DNA from 2 places in the Comamonas sp. Z3 genome. Region 1 is predicted to be linked to the other one. Evidence: predicted binding sites of a transcription regulator. Region 1 holds the regulator's gene; the other holds the start of a gene.
What was found. Region 1 encodes FNR, which switches genes on or off when oxygen is low (the NO sensors DNR and NnrR bind a similar motif). Its sites were predicted from a motif close to TTGATNNNNATCAA; they were not measured.
Positions count from the first base shown of each region.

Region 2: FSY59_RS11115 (hemerythrin domain-containing protein) is a predicted target of FNR. The motif match lies at 3,345-3,358, and genes of this name have one in related genera.

Region 1 is NZ_VOQU01000001.1:826,292-833,642, forward strand. It holds gene ccoO (cytochrome-c oxidase, cbb3-type subunit II) at 1-187, shown strand, start outside; gene FSY59_RS03900 (CcoQ/FixQ family Cbb3-type cytochrome c oxidase assembly chaperone) at 206-343, shown strand; gene ccoP (cytochrome-c oxidase, cbb3-type subunit III) at 371-1,282, shown strand; gene ccoG (cytochrome c oxidase accessory protein CcoG) at 1,365-2,807, shown strand; gene FSY59_RS03915 (FixH family protein) at 2,923-3,228, shown strand; gene FSY59_RS03920 (hypothetical protein) at 3,600-3,863, shown strand; gene fnr (fumarate/nitrate reduction transcriptional regulator Fnr) at 4,030-4,752, opposite strand; gene hemN (oxygen-independent coproporphyrinogen III oxidase) at 5,068-6,450, shown strand; gene FSY59_RS03935 (sulfite exporter TauE/SafE family protein) at 6,454-7,167, shown strand; gene FSY59_RS03940 (HD-GYP domain-containing protein) at 7,278-7,351, shown strand, end outside.
Region 2 is NZ_VOQU01000003.1:570,353-577,703, reverse strand. It holds gene FSY59_RS11130 (magnesium transporter CorA family protein) at 1-968, shown strand, start outside; gene FSY59_RS11125 (dienelactone hydrolase family protein) at 1,168-1,860, opposite strand; gene FSY59_RS11120 (MarC family protein) at 2,043-2,690, shown strand; gene FSY59_RS11115 (hemerythrin domain-containing protein) at 2,787-3,284, opposite strand; gene FSY59_RS11110 (ABC-type transport auxiliary lipoprotein family protein) at 3,455-4,138, opposite strand; gene FSY59_RS11105 (MlaD family protein) at 4,249-5,196, opposite strand; gene FSY59_RS11100 (ABC transporter ATP-binding protein) at 5,196-6,056, opposite strand; gene FSY59_RS11095 (ABC transporter permease) at 6,183-7,310, opposite strand.

The DNA of each region.
Region 1 (7,351 bases):
CTACCCCTGGCTGGAAGCCACCAAGGTGGACGACTCTGCCGTGGCAACGCGCATGAGCGCCTTGCGCAAGGTGGGTGTGCCGTATACCGATGCGGAGATCGCCGGGGCTCAGGCCGAAGTCAAGGACAAGACCGAGATGGAGGCCGTGATCTCCTATCTGCAGGTTCTGGGTCGCGCCGTCAAGTAACAGAGGAGGGACTGGCAAATGGATATCACCACCATGCGTGTTCTGGCCACACTGGCTTCGCTGGCGTGCTTCGTGGGCATCTGGTGGTGGGCGTATGCCCGCCGTAACCAGGCCCGTTTCGACGAGGCAGCTCAGCTTCCCTTCCTGGAAGACTGAGTCTGATCACTACAACGAGAACATCCCATGAGCGACTTCTTTAACAACTTCTGGTCCGTGTACATTGCGGCCGTTTCGCTGATCGGCATCCTCGGCTGCTTCTTGCTGCTGGTGCTGGTGGCGCGCCGCAAGGTCGTTCCTTCCGCGGACAACACCACGGGTCACGTCTGGGACGAAGACCTGCGCGAGCTCAACAACCCCATGCCCAAATGGTGGATGGGTCTGTTCGTGATCACCGTGGTCTTCAGCCTGGCCTATCTGGTGGCCTACCCGGGTCTGGGCTCCTTCAAGGGCGAGCTGGACTGGACCCAGTATGGCGCTTATGACAAGGAGATGGAAAAGGCCCGTGTCGACCTGGAGCCCATGTACGCCAAGTTCGTCAGCATGCCCACCGAAGAAATGGCCAAGGACCCTCAGGCCATGGCCATCGGCGAGCGTCTGTTCATGAACAACTGCGCGCAATGCCACGGCTCCGATGCACGCGGCAGCAAGAGCTTCCCCAATCTGAGCGACGGTGACTGGCTGCACGGCGGCACGCCCGACAAGATCAAGGAAACCATCACCAACGGCCGCATCGGCGTGATGCCTCCCATGGCAGCTGCCGTGGGCTCGGCGGAAGATGTGCGCAATGTGGCTCACTATGTGCTGAGCCTGTCGGGCAGCCCCCACGATGCCGTCAAGGCTTCGCAGGGCAAGTCCAAGTTCGTGGCCTGCGCGGCTTGCCACGGCATGGATGGCAAGGGCAACCAGGCGCTTGGCGCACCCAACCTGACCGATGACATCTGGCTGCATGGCTGGGGCGAGTCCGTCATTGTCGACATGGTCAACCATGGCAAGATGAACGAGATGCCTGCCCAGAAGGACAAGCTGACCGAGGCGCAGATCGCGGTGCTGGCTTCTTATGTCTGGGGGCTGTCCAACGCAAGCGCCCAGAAGTAAGACGGGTGATGAAGGCGGTGCCAAGGCACCGCCTTTTTCGCATTTGAATTTTCAGTAATTACAAAAATATTAAGGAACTGCGATGCCCTGCGATCCGGAGAAACCTCGCAAAGTCATTCCGATCACGCCCGAGCCTGTGGACGGCGGCCAGGAATATATGCCCATGTTCGCCTCCGAACAGAAGGTGTACTCGCGCGCCATCAGCGGCGTCTTCTCGCGCTGGCGCTGGATCATGGTGTTCCTGACCCAGATCGTCTTCTACGGTCTGCCCTGGCTGCAGTGGGGCGAGCGCCAGATGGTGCTGTTCGACCTCGGGGCGCGGCGCTTCTATCTGTTCGGGCTGGTGCTCTACCCGCAGGACTTCATCTACCTGACGGGGCTGCTCATCATCAGCGCGCTGGGGCTGTTTCTGTTTACCGCAGTGGCCGGGCGTCTGTGGTGCGGCTTTTCCTGCCCGCAGACGGTCTATACCGAGATCTTCATGTGGATCGAGAGCAAGGTCGAGGGAGACCGCAGCGCCCGCATGCGCATCGACAAGCATGGCTGGACCTTCGAGAAAATCTGGAAGAAGTCGCTCAAGCAGTTCCTCTGGATTGTTCTGTCCCTGTGGACCGGATTCACCTTTGTCGGCTACTTCGTTCCCATCCGTGAACTGGGTGTGGAGCTGATGGCCTTCCAGGGCAGCTGGCAGATTTTCTGGGTGCTGTTCTACGGCTTTGCCACATACGGCAATGCCGGCTATATGCGCGAGCAGGTCTGCAAGTACATGTGCCCCTATGCACGCTTCCAGAGCGCCATGTTCGACAAGGACACCATGATCGTCAGCTACGACGTCCAGCGTGGTGAAGCGCGCGGCCCGCGCAGAAAAGACGTGGACTACAAGGCACAGGGTCTGGGTGACTGCATAGACTGCAAGCTTTGCGTTCAGGTCTGCCCCGTGGGTATCGACATCCGCAAGGGGTTGCAGTACGAGTGCATTGGCTGCGGTCTGTGCATCGATGCCTGCAACTCCGTGATGGACAAGATGGAGTACCCGCGTGGCCTGATCCGCCTGACCACGCAGAACGCCGTGGCCAAGCTCTGGAAGCAGGCGCAGGTGATCCGGCGTATCTTCCGCCCGCGCGTGCTGATCTACTCGACCGTGCTGCTGGCGCTGAGCGCAGCCATGATCGCCAGCCTGGTACTGCGCGAGCCGCTCAAGGTCGACGTGATTCGCGACCGCGCCGCGCTGTCGCGCATCGTGGCTGGCGGCAAGCTCGAAAACGTCTATCGCCTGCAGATCATGAATGCGACCGAGTCCGAGCAGCACTATCGCATCAGCGCCACGGGGCTGGATCAGCTGGAGGTAGTGTCCGAGCAGGAAGTCTCGGTAGGTCCGGCCGAGACGCGCGGCATTGCGGTGCGCCTGCAGATTCCCTATGGCTCGGCCGCTTCCGGCTCGCACCCTGTGCATTTCAATGTGGATGCTCTGACGGCTGGGGCCGGACGCATCTCCGAAAAATCCGTGTTCCTGGTGCCGCGCTAGGCCTGCGGCATGCATCGTGACAGCCACGCAAGGGCATCGCGAATCAGCAACAATTGATGCTGCCCGATTGCAGGTTTGCAATTGGGCGCCCAGATTTCTGAAAAGAGGTTTCACCATGTCGGCAGCACAAGCCAAGGCCCCGCAAAAGGCCAAGATCATCCACCCCGAGGACGGCAAGCCCTGGTGGAAGTTTGCCCATGTCTGGCTCGTCATCGCCGGTCCCGCCGTGGTGGTGGTCGCGGGCATCGTGACCGCCTATATCGCCATGAGCAAGCCGGATCCCGTGATTGACCCCGACTACTACCGTCACGGCATTGAAATCAACCAGCGCCTCACCGAGAGTGAAAAAAGCCTGGCGCCGGCAGTGACGGGGCGCAACCATGCCGCGACGCCGGCCAAGGACCATCCGCTGGATCGCTGACCGAGATTTCAACGCATCCCAAGGCCGCTTCCGCGGCCTTTTTTGCGGCCCTGGTTGCAGACTTTTCTGTAGCTCGGCCGGTCGCGGCGGCGCTCTATGTCCTGGTCGACCGCAGAGTCGGGCGGGTCTCTGCAGTGCTCAGAAACCGGCAAAGGATCTCCGGCTGGTATTCAATAAAAGGAGCGCATAGCGCTTTATCAGGACTATTTCAGATAGATATAGTCCTTGAATCGATACAAATAAAGCGCTGCAAGCTCTTTAAATAATAGCGGTCCAGGGTTTCCCATCTGAGTGCATGCCCTTGGTACGGCTGGGAAGGTCATGGCAATTGTGCAAAATGGGTTCAAACCCACAGGCCAAGGAGAATCGCGATGGATGCTCGACGCTGGATGTGGATTGTCTGGCCGGCTTTTCTGGCTGCGGCAATCATGGAAATGGTGGTATTTGCCTTTGTGGATCCGCTGGACATGCACTGGCTGGGCTCGCCTCTGGAATGGTCGCGCAATGCCATTTACACGCTGGCCTTTTTTGCCTTCTGGGCGGTCACCGTGCTCAGCGGACTGATGACCGTCATGCTGGGGCGTTCGGCCAGCGATCTGAACCAGGGAGTAGTCTCCGAGCCCCTGGTCGAATAAGGCGCTGCGCACAGGACCGTAGTTTCGGGGCAGGTGGCGGCCTTGGATGCAGGGGCTGGCCGCTCGCTGTGCCGGCGGCCTCGGCGGCGGCAACTCCTGGCAGGCATTCGCCGCCATCAAAAAAGCCCGCTGTCTGCGGGCTTTTTCTTGAAGGCTGCTGTTGAACTCAGTCCTGGCATTGCTGGCTGTTGACGATGCGCCTGAGCGCCTCGGTATCCAGAATGCGCAGATGGCGCTGTCTGACTTCGATGATGCCTTCCTCGGCGAACTTGGAGAAGGTGCGACTCACGGTCTCCAGCTTGAGCCCCAGATAGCTGCCGATTTCTTCACGCGTCATGCGCAACACCAGCTCCGACTTCGAAAAGCCGCGTGCGGACAGGCGCTGCACCAGGTTCAGCACAAAGGCCGCCAGGCGTTCTTCGGCGCGCATGCTGCCCAGCAGCAGCATCACGCCATGCTCGCGCACGATTTCGCGGCTCATGACCTTGTGCACATGATTTTGCAGTGCCGTGACTTCGCGCGAGAGCTGCTCGAGCTTGTCGAAAGGCATGATGCAGACTTCGGCATCTTCCAGCGCCACGGCATCGCAGGTGTGGTGGTCGTTGACGATACCGTCCAGACCGATGATCTCGCCGGCCATCTGAAAGCCCGTGACCTGGTCGCGACCGTCTTCGGTGGCCACGCTGGTCTTGAAGAAGCCGGTGCGAATGGCGTACAGCGAGGTGAACTCCTCGCCGTTGCGAAACAGCAGCCCGCCCCGTTTGACCTTGCGGCGCGTGGCCACAATTTCGTCAATGCGCTCCATTTGTTCATCGTCCAGGCCCATGGGCATGCACAGTTCACGCAGATTGCAGTTGGAGCAGGATGCTTTGATGGTCTGAAGATTCATGGGCTTTTCAGCAACGGCACAGACAGACTTGGACTGGAGAGTCGCGCCGATCATTGACCTCGTAGTTAGTGATGAGTTGGATCAAATTGTCGCAGTACTTGCATGGCGCTCTCTTGATATTCATCAAGGACAGCTGGATTGCCTTGGTGCACATTGTTTGCATTCATTCAAAAACATGTGCTTCTGCCCATTATGGGCATGATTTCCAGGATTTGATTTCCTTTGAAATCTGCCCATTATGGGCATGATTTCCAGGGTCTGATTCCCTTTGAAATCTGCTCAATGTGGAGTGTGGGCGCACCCTAACTTTCAGTTATGACCGCAGTCACGCCCGAGTTGCTGAGCCGCTTTGATATTCCTGGCCCACGCTACACATCATTCCCAACAGCCGACCGTTTTGTTGAGGCTTTTGGTGCAGACGACTACATCTTGGCGCTGAAACAGCGCAAGACGCATTCGGGTTCACGCGCCTTGCCCTTGTCCGTTTATGTGCATGTGCCGTTTTGCGAGTCGCTTTGCTATTACTGCGCCTGCAACAAGATCGTGACCAAGCATCATGAAAAGGCTGCCGAGTATCTGGATTATCTGGGCCGTGAACTGGCCATGCATACCGAGCATTGCGGCAAAGGCCAGCTGGTAAGCCAGCTGCATCTGGGAGGCGGCACGCCGACCTTCTTCAGCGATGCCGAGCTGCAGCAGTTGATGCTTCTGATGCGTGAGCATTTCAAGCTCGATCCGGCCGGCGAGTATTCCATCGAGGTCGATCCGCGTACCGTGAGCAACGAGAGGTTGAAGACACTCAAGGACATGGGCTTCAATCGCCTGAGCTTTGGCGTGCAGGATTTTGACCCTGCGGTGCAGAAAGCGGTGCACCGGGAGCAGCCAGCCGAGCAAGTCTTTGAGCTGGTGGCCGAGGCCCGCCGTCTGGGTTTTGTCTCCATCAATGTGGACCTGATCTACGGCCTGCCCAAGCAGACATCCGAGTCTTTTGCGCGAACGCTGGCCCAGGTCAATGAGTTGCGTCCCGACCGTATTGCTCTGTATGCCTATGCGCATCTGCCCGAGCGCTTCAAGCCGCAAAGGCGTATTGCATCGGCTGACTTGCCCATGGGACAGGAGAAGCTGAACATGCTCTCCGGCGCAATTGATGCATTCATGAATGGTGGCTATGTCTATGTCGGCATGGATCACTTTGCACTGCCCGACGACTCTCTGGCCATCGCCAAGCGTCAGGGGCGCCTGCATCGCAACTTCCAGGGCTACAGCACCCAGCCCGATTGCGACCTGATTGCACTGGGCGTATCGGCCATCGGCAAGGTGGGGGCCACCTACAGCCAGAACGTCAAGACCCTGGAAGAGTATTACGACGCCATTGATGGCGGCATGCTGCCCGTGCAGCGCGGACTGGCGCTCTCGCGTGACGATCTGGTGCGCAGAGCCATCATCATGGCCATCATGTGTCAGGGCTCCGTCCTGTACGAGCCGATGGAGCAGGCCTGGCTGATCAATTTCCGCGAGTACTTTGCTCGGGAGTTGGCAGCGCTGGCGGAAATGCAGCGCAATGGCCTGGTTCAGCTATCCGACGAGGGCTTCAAGGTCACGGGCCTGGGGTGGTTTTTTGTGCGCGGAGTAGCCATGCTGTTTGATCGATATTTGCAGGCCGACCGAAACCGAGCGCGCTTTTCGCGCATCATCTAGCGCATGTTGTTTTCGCTGGTCTGGACTGCTTTGATCATGGGGCTCGTGGGTGGGCCCCATTGTCTTGTGATGTGCGCTGCGCCCTGCAGTGTAGTTACAGGGGCAAGGCCTGTCAGCGATGGCCAGGTCATCGCCTTGCACGGCCTGCAAAAACGCCAATGGCTGCGCACCAGCCTGTTTCATCTGGGACGCATTGCCGGCTATGCCCTGCTGGGCGGGGTTGCGGCCGTGGCGATGGAGAGTCTGGCCTGGCTGACCAGCCAGACAACGGCCTTGCAGAAGTTGTGGACGCTGATGCATGTCGCGGTCATGGCCTGGGGTCTGGCCATGCTGGTGCAGGCGCGGCAGCCGGTATGGCTGGAGCAGGCGGGGCGCTCTGTCTGGGCCAGGGTCCAGCCCTGGGTCGTCGCCCCGGGAGGGAGTCTGGCCGCAGGCTTTGCCTGGGCCCTGATGCCTTGCGGCTTGCTGTATTCGGCAGTGCTGGTGGCCGCGCTGAGTGGCGGAGTCTGGCAAGGTGCTCTGTCAATGGCAGCGTTTGCCATTGGCGGCGCAGCGTGGTTGCTGGCGGGCCCCTGGTTGTGGCAGCTGGGGCAGTCGCATCTGAATGCATTGCGGGCGCGCTGGGGCACCAGAATTGCGGGTTTGATGCTGATTGGTGTTGCGAGTTGGGCTTTGTGGATGGATCTGGTCTACAAACCCAGCCTTTGGTGCCGATAAGTCACACAGGAGGGGAATGTTGGTGCAGTTTGCATCCCAACAGACCCTAGTCATGGTTGAGCAGTCATGGAACTGCGGAATAATGTCTTATCTTGTGTGTAGCGCTCAAAGTGAATCGTTTCGTTGCTATTGATATCGGACAACTGCGAATTGGCATGTATGTCCATCTGGAGACTGGCTGGCT
Region 2 (7,351 bases), on a different contig from region 1:
ACGACGTGCTGGTGTTCCGCCGTCTGGCCAACGCCCATCTGCCGCCGCTCAACGGCAGCCACGCCTCGCCCGCGCCAGCCGTGGCCGCACCGCCTGCCCTGGTGGCCGGCACCGGCAGTGCGGCATCCAGCGCCCCGCCGCCATCCCACAGCCTGGCCCACAGCGGCCAGCGCGAAGCGCCGGTGCTGCAACGCGTGGAAACGCAGCCCGTGGGCTTTGCGCTGTATGACCAGATCCTGCTGTCCGTGCATCCCGACGGCTGCTTTGTACTGGAAAACTTCTGGCAGCGCCTGATCTCCGGCCCCGCCAAGACTGACGGTCGCCAGGTCAGCAGCAAGATGCCCGTGGAGCCTGCGGACCTGATGCTGCGCATGGTCAACGGCATGGTGGACGGCTATCTGGACCTGCGCCGCACGCTGACGCGCCAGATCGACCACTGGCAGATGGCGCTGCTCAAGCCCAACAAGCGCTTCAGCAACTGGGCCAGCGTGCTCGATGTGCGCCTGGCGCTGCACCAGCTGGATGAAATCTGCGAAGACCAGCGCGCCGCCGTGCAGGACTGGACCGAGGCACTGGAGGGCTGGCCGCCCGAGCACACCCCCGCGCGCCAGCATGAGCGTGAGTTGCTGCGCGTGCGCTCACGCGACGTGCTCGAACATATAGAGCGCGTGACCCACCATATTCACCGCATGGAGCAAAGCGCCGAGACCGCCGTGCAGATGCACTTTTCGGCACAGAGCAACCGAGCCAACGACATCATGCGCACGCTGACCACCGTGACGGCCATCTTTCTGCCGCTGAACCTGATTGCCGGCATCTTCGGCATGAACTTCGAGTTCATCCCCTTCGTGCACAAAAAGGACGGCTTCATCTGGGCCCTGGCGGCCATGGTGATCATCACCGTGGTACTGGTGGCCTATTTCTGGCGCCGCCGCTACCTGGAAAGCGAAGAAAAGGACTCCCCCTGAGCGGCTCTGCCGCCTCACCTTGTCTCTTCGGGAGGGGGATGACCGCCTCGGTGCGGGGCGGCGCGGCCGGCGTAGGCCCTTCCTCACTGTCTCTGCACTGAGGCAGTACGCGCCTTATGGCTTGACCCCATAATTTGAATAAAACTAGCTTCTAGCACTTGTGCATAAAGGGCCAGAAGCTATTGTTTTGATACTTCGATCAGCCTAGGTGCTGTTTGAAGAAGGCCAGAGTGCGCTCACCTGCCAGCGCTGCAGCGGCTTCGTTGTAGGAGCCGCGCTGGTCGCAGTTGAAGCCGTGGTCGGCGTCGTAGACATGCACTTGTGCCTGGGGCTGTGCCTTCTTGAAGGCTTCGACGGACTCCAGCGAGATGTAGTGATCCTTGCTGCCGAAGTGGGCCAGCACCGGGCACAGCGCCTGACGGCTGGCTTCCAGCTCGCCCGTCATGCCGCCGCCGTAATAGCAGACTGCAGCAGAAACACTGGCCAGGTTGCAGGCCGAGCGCCAGGTCAGCAGGCCGCCCCAGCAAAAGCCCACCACACCGATCTTGCCGCCGGGCACCAGCGTCGCGGCATGGGCCACGGCCGCCTCCACATCGCGCAGCGCGCCAGGCTCGGGCAGGGCTTCCACCGCAGTCTTGAGAGCAAAGCCGGCCTTCATATCGTCTTCGGTGTAGCCCAGCTCCACATCGGGCTTGACGCGGTCAAACATGGCGGGGGCCACGGCCACATAGCCCTGGGCAGCATAGCGGTCTGCCACGGAGCGGATATGCGAGTTCACGCCGAAGATCTCCTGCAGCACCACGATGGCACCGCGTGCCTGGCCCTCGGGCATGGCCACATAAGCGGGGGTTTTTACGCCATCCACGGCTGTCAGTTCAACAAAGCTGCCCATTGCGAAGCTCCTTAACATGGTTCAAAAGGGAAATCCGCGACGCGGTCGCCAGCAATGCTGTAATGGCTGGTGCCGCGTCGACGATTCGCTCATTTTTTCACAGGAGTGTTCATGCCAGCTATCCCGGCCCCACAAAAGGCAGACAGTCGCAACAAGCCCCCCATGCCCGGAGGCGAGCTGTAATGGATATCAAGCCGCTGATCACCCTGGTCGCCATCATCAACCCGCTGGCCATTGTTCCGTTCTTCATCCACTACACGGCCGGCTTCGATGCAGAGCAGCGCTGGCAGACCATTCGCACCGCCGCCTTTGCTGCCTTCTGCGTGATCGCAGTCTGTGCGCTGCTGGGGTTGCAGATTCTGCAGTTCTTCAACATCTCGCTGCAGAGCTTTCAGGTCGGCGGCGGTCTGCTGCTGCTGATCAGTGCAATGAACATGCTCAACGCCCGCCCTGCCGAAGACCGGCCCAACAATGCCACGCTGGCAGCCGGCGTCGAAAAAGCCGCCGAGGGCAACAGCATCGCCGTCGTGCCGCTGACCATTCCGCTGCTGACCGGGCCTGCCGCCATGTCCACCGTGGTGATCTATGCCGATCAGGCGCGCACCATCTGGCAGCATGTGGCGCTGGTCGGCTATGGCGTGGTGGTGGCGGCCGCCATCATGGTGTGCTTTTCGCTGGCCCACCCGATTGCCCGCGTGCTGGGCAAGACCGGCATCAATGTGATGACCCGGCTCATGGGCCTGATTCTGGCCGCGCTGGCCATCGAGGTGATGGCGGGAGGGCTGATCAAGATCTTCCCCATCCTGGCCTCTCCGGCCATATACCCTTGACCCCCTGAGCGGCTACGCCGCTTCCCCCAAGGGGGACGGCAGCTCCGCTGCCCGGCAGCGCTTGCTCGCTGTCTCTCGCCTTAGCGCGTGCCAGTTTCAGGCAGTTACCACTTCCCTTTTTTCAGCTTCACCACAGGCACCACCACAGCCGGTGATCGGCTCTGCAGGCAAAGCCTCGGGCACCAGCACCGCGCCGGTCACCGGGTCAAAGCCCGCGCGGCGCATATGCAGGGCCAGGGCGGCATCCATGTTCTGCGCATGGTGGCTGAACCAAGGACCCAGCTCGGCCGCCATATGGCGGATGGTGGCCAGATCACCTTGCTCTCCCTTGACCGCCCCCTCGCGCAGGACGGCCAGCACCACCTTGTGCTGCTGGCTGTGGCAGTTGCCCGTGGCAAATCCCGTGGTCTGCATCCAGCGGTCCTCCTGATCGAAGTGCTGCTGGGTGTGGGCAATCAGCTCGTCCCAGAGCGCACACAGCTGCTCGTCGGCGGCTGCCTCCACCTGGGCCAGCAGGGCGACGAACTCCTCATGCACCGCGTCCATGACGGGAAAATCCAGGATGAGAGCGGCATTCCATTCGAGGCTGGCCATGGCAGTTCCTTGTGCGAGATTGAGGAACTGGCAGCTTAAGAACAAGACCAGGTCCGTCCATTGACCCATATCAGCAAAGCGGCTGCCGCCAGACCCAGAACTTGCCCGGAATCAACAAAGCCTTGCATGGCAGGGCTTTCCGAACGGCGCTACTTGGGGCCGGACAGAACCTAGCGCCCGTAGCCCTGCAGCCAGCGGCTGAGCTGGGCCGCCGCCTCGTCCACGGCGCGCGCCATGGCCTGGGCACCTCCGGCCGCATCGGCTGAGCTGGATGGCACTTCGACCGTGAACACCTTCTGGCCCAGCAACTGGTTGCCTGCACTCTCGCCGGCACCGATCAGGCTGGCGCTCAGACGCAGCAGCGCACGGCTGCTGCTGGCACTGTCAAAGACCTGGTTGAACTCGTCCACCGTCACGCGCAGCTGCGCAATCGAGCGCTTGTCGGCCAGCAGGGGGCGGACATTGTCCTTGCCCGAGAGCACGGGGCGCTCCAGCCCCAGACGCATGCGCAGGCGCTGCTCCACCATCTGGGACGGAGGCAGGCTCCAGCGCGCGTTCTGGTAGGCACGCAGCTGCTGGCTGTCGCTGTAGTTCAGGCGGTAGAACATGGCCGTCAGGCCCTCGGGCAGACCCGGAGCCTGGACTTCGGCCAGCACCAGCGGCACCGGCGCCACCGAAGCCGCGGCTGCATTCGCGGCCGGCGCGGCCAGGTCGGCCACGCCCAGGTCATAGCGCACCGGCTGCGTGGGTGCCGTGGGCAGGCCCGAGCAGGCGGCAAGCGCCAGCACCAGCGAAGAAGTGCCCAGCAATCGCCATGCTCCACGGCCGGTGAATGAAATCTTTGTGTCTGCCATATTGATTCCTTAGGGACTTAGGCCAGCCAGGATGGATGAGCAGCAGGCATTTCCATTGAGAAACCGCCTACCTGGTCCGAATTTTCGCAAGTCGTGTCCTTGTTGCCGCTTCACTTGGCCGGAGCCACGAAACCGGGCTCGCCGGGGCCCGGCTGGCCCAGGCCCTGGCCGTAGATGACGGATTGCGGGTTGTCATTGAAGCGGCCTGCCGCCGCGCCCATGGTGCGCGCAGCGCGCGAGACATCGTCGGCCGCGCCGTTCATGCGCGGCAAGGTGCTGCGCCCCAGCGATTCGGCCGCCTGCGACAGGGCCTGCGTGCCCTCGGCAATCTGCTGCAGCGGGCCGTCGGGCGCATTCACCTTGCGCACGGTCTGCTGCAGATCGGTCGCCACGCCCGTGGCGGCATTGCCGGCCTTGGTCAGGGACTGCAGGGTCTGGTGCGCATCTGCCGTGAGCTGAGGAAAGTCCTTGGCCGTCTTGTTCATGGTCTCGGCCAGATCCTTGATCCCCCCGGATGCGGCCGCGATATTGTCCAGCGCCGCGCTCACGCGCTTCTGGTTGTCCTCGCCCAGCATGGCATTGAGACGGCGTGAAATTTCGTCAACCCGCTCCAGCAGCACCGGGCCCTGGTCGGCCAGCATGTTCAGCGGCGAGGACTTCATGGGCAGGCGCGGCAGGCCGCTGGGCCCGGGCTTGAGCGGCTGCGAAGCCCGGCTGTCATCGTCGAGCTGGATATGGGCCAGCCCCGTCACCCCCTGATAGCCGAGCTGTGCATAAGTGGCCGGCGTGACCGGCGTGTCCTCACCCACGGCAATGCGAATCAGCACATTGCCGGGAATCTGCGGGTCAAAACCGATGCGCACCACCTTACCCACGGGTACGCCCTTGTAGCGCACCGTGGCCTGGGGCTGCAGACCGCTGACACCATCCTTGGTGGACATTTCGTAGAGCTGGTATTCGCGGTTGTCGCGCGTCAGCCAGACGGCCAGCCCTGCCAGCAGGGCCGCAACCACCAGCACGAAAATGCCGGCAGCCATGGCATGGGACTTGTTTTCCATCAGCTTTCCTCTGCGGCCGCGCCGCCTTGCACCGGGGCCATGGCACGGCGGCCACGCTCTCCCTGGAAGAAATGTTCGATAAACGGGTGCTTGATCTGGGCCACGTCGCGTGGGGCTCCGGTGAACAGCACTTTTTTCTCGGCCAGCACGGCCACACGCGTGGACAGCGCAAACAGCGTATCCAGGTCGTGAGTGACCATGATCACGGTCAGGCCCAGCTCGGCATGGATATCGCGCAGCAGTTCGCAGAACTCGTCAGAGCCCTTGGGATCGAGTCCGGCGGTGGGTTCGTCCAGCAGCAGCAGCGGCGGATCCATCATCAGCGCACGCGCCAGCGCCACACGCTTGATCATGCCGCCCGACAGGTCTGCGGGCATGCGCGAGGCATGTTCCGGCTTGAGACCCACCATCTGCAGCTTGACCATGGCCGCATCGCGCACCACGGCATCGGGCAAGGTGCCCTGCTCGCGCAATGCAAACGCGATGTTGTCCAGCACATTGAAGGCCGAATACAGCGCCCCCTGCTGGAACAGCATGCCCACCTGACTCGCCGCCAGCTCACCGCTGATGACCTCGCGCGAGGGCCGGCCATCTACGGTCACCGTGCCGCGCGAAGGCGAAAGCAGGCCCAGGATCTGGCGCAGCAGCACGGTCTTGCCCGTGCCGGAGCCGCCCACCAGGGCCAGAATCTCGCCCGGGTAGACATCGAAATTCAAGTCCTGGTGCACGGCAAAGCGCGATGCACCCTCGCCAAACTCGGTCCACAGGTCCACCGCCTGCACCAGGGGCTTCACATCCTGCGGCGGCGCGTAGTCGCCCACAGCCCCCTCGATACGGCGGTTGTGCATCACCTCTGTCATTTGCGCGCCCCCCGCTCCACGAGGCTGGCGCAACCCAAGCCAGAGACGCCGAGCAAGGGCCGCCCCGCTGCGAAGGTGTCGTTCCCTTGGGGGGAGGCGGCGAAGCCGCACAGGGGGTAGTTCATCCTAAAAGCCCACGTTTCTGAAGAGGATGGCAAAGATGGCATCCACGATGATGACCATGGTGATGGAGGACACCACCGCCGCCGTGGTGCCGCGCCCCAGGCTCTGGGTATTGGGCTCTACCTTCAGGCCCCAGTGGCAGCCGATCAGGGCAATCAGCACGCCAAACACCACGGACTTGCCCATGGCCAGCACCAGATTGCCGATCTTCACGGCCGCAGGCAGGCTTTGAATGAAGTAAGACGGCGTGATGTCCATGGTCAGGTCCGCCGCGACCATGCCGCCGGCGAGTGCCGCCAAAATGGTCCACAAAGCCACCAGCGGCATGGACACGGCCAGCGCCAGCGCACGCGGCAGCACCAGCCGGTAGCCCTGGGAGATGCCCATGACCTGCATGGCATCGAGCTCTTCGGTCACGCGCATCACGCCGATCTGTGCCGTAATGGCCGAGCCGCTGCGTCCTGCCACCAGAATCGCCGCCAGCAGCGGCCCCAACTCGCGGATCAGCGAAATGCCCAGAATATTGACGATAAAGGACTCGGCCCCGAACTGGCGCAGCTGCAGCGCCATCAGATAGGCCAGCACCACGCCGATCAGAAAGCCGACCAGTGCCGTGATCGGCAAGGCTGTCGCCCCCGTCGCATAGAGGTGGCCCGAAATATCGCGCCAGGGGCCACGAAACGGATTGCGCAGCAGGCGCAGACAGTCCAGCAGCAACTGACCGACCAGTTGAATCAAGTTGGAAAAGTGCCCGCAGGCGTCGATCACCATCTGACCCAGTCGATTGACCTCGCACATCCATCCCGAGGGCTCGGGCTTGGCCTCGGGCACTTCGCTGAACCTGGCCACACGCTCCAGCATGGAACGCTGATTCTTGGTCGTCAGCAGCCGGGCCGGCCAGGTCCTGCCCCATTGCTCCCACAGCAGCTGCGCGCCGATATGGTCCAACCAGACCATTTGCTGCAAATCCCAGGCCACGCCCTTGGGAACCGCCCTGATCTGTGGCGCCAGCCGACGCCAGATATGGCGATCGCCCAGCTCGGCAGCACTCCAGCGGCCCACAGGCACGGCCCATTGCTGACCATCGCGGGACTGCAGCGGGCATTGAGGTAGTTGGTCTGAGCTGGGCAAAGAAAAGCTTCCTAGGACATGAGGGAGACGGGCTAGCCGCA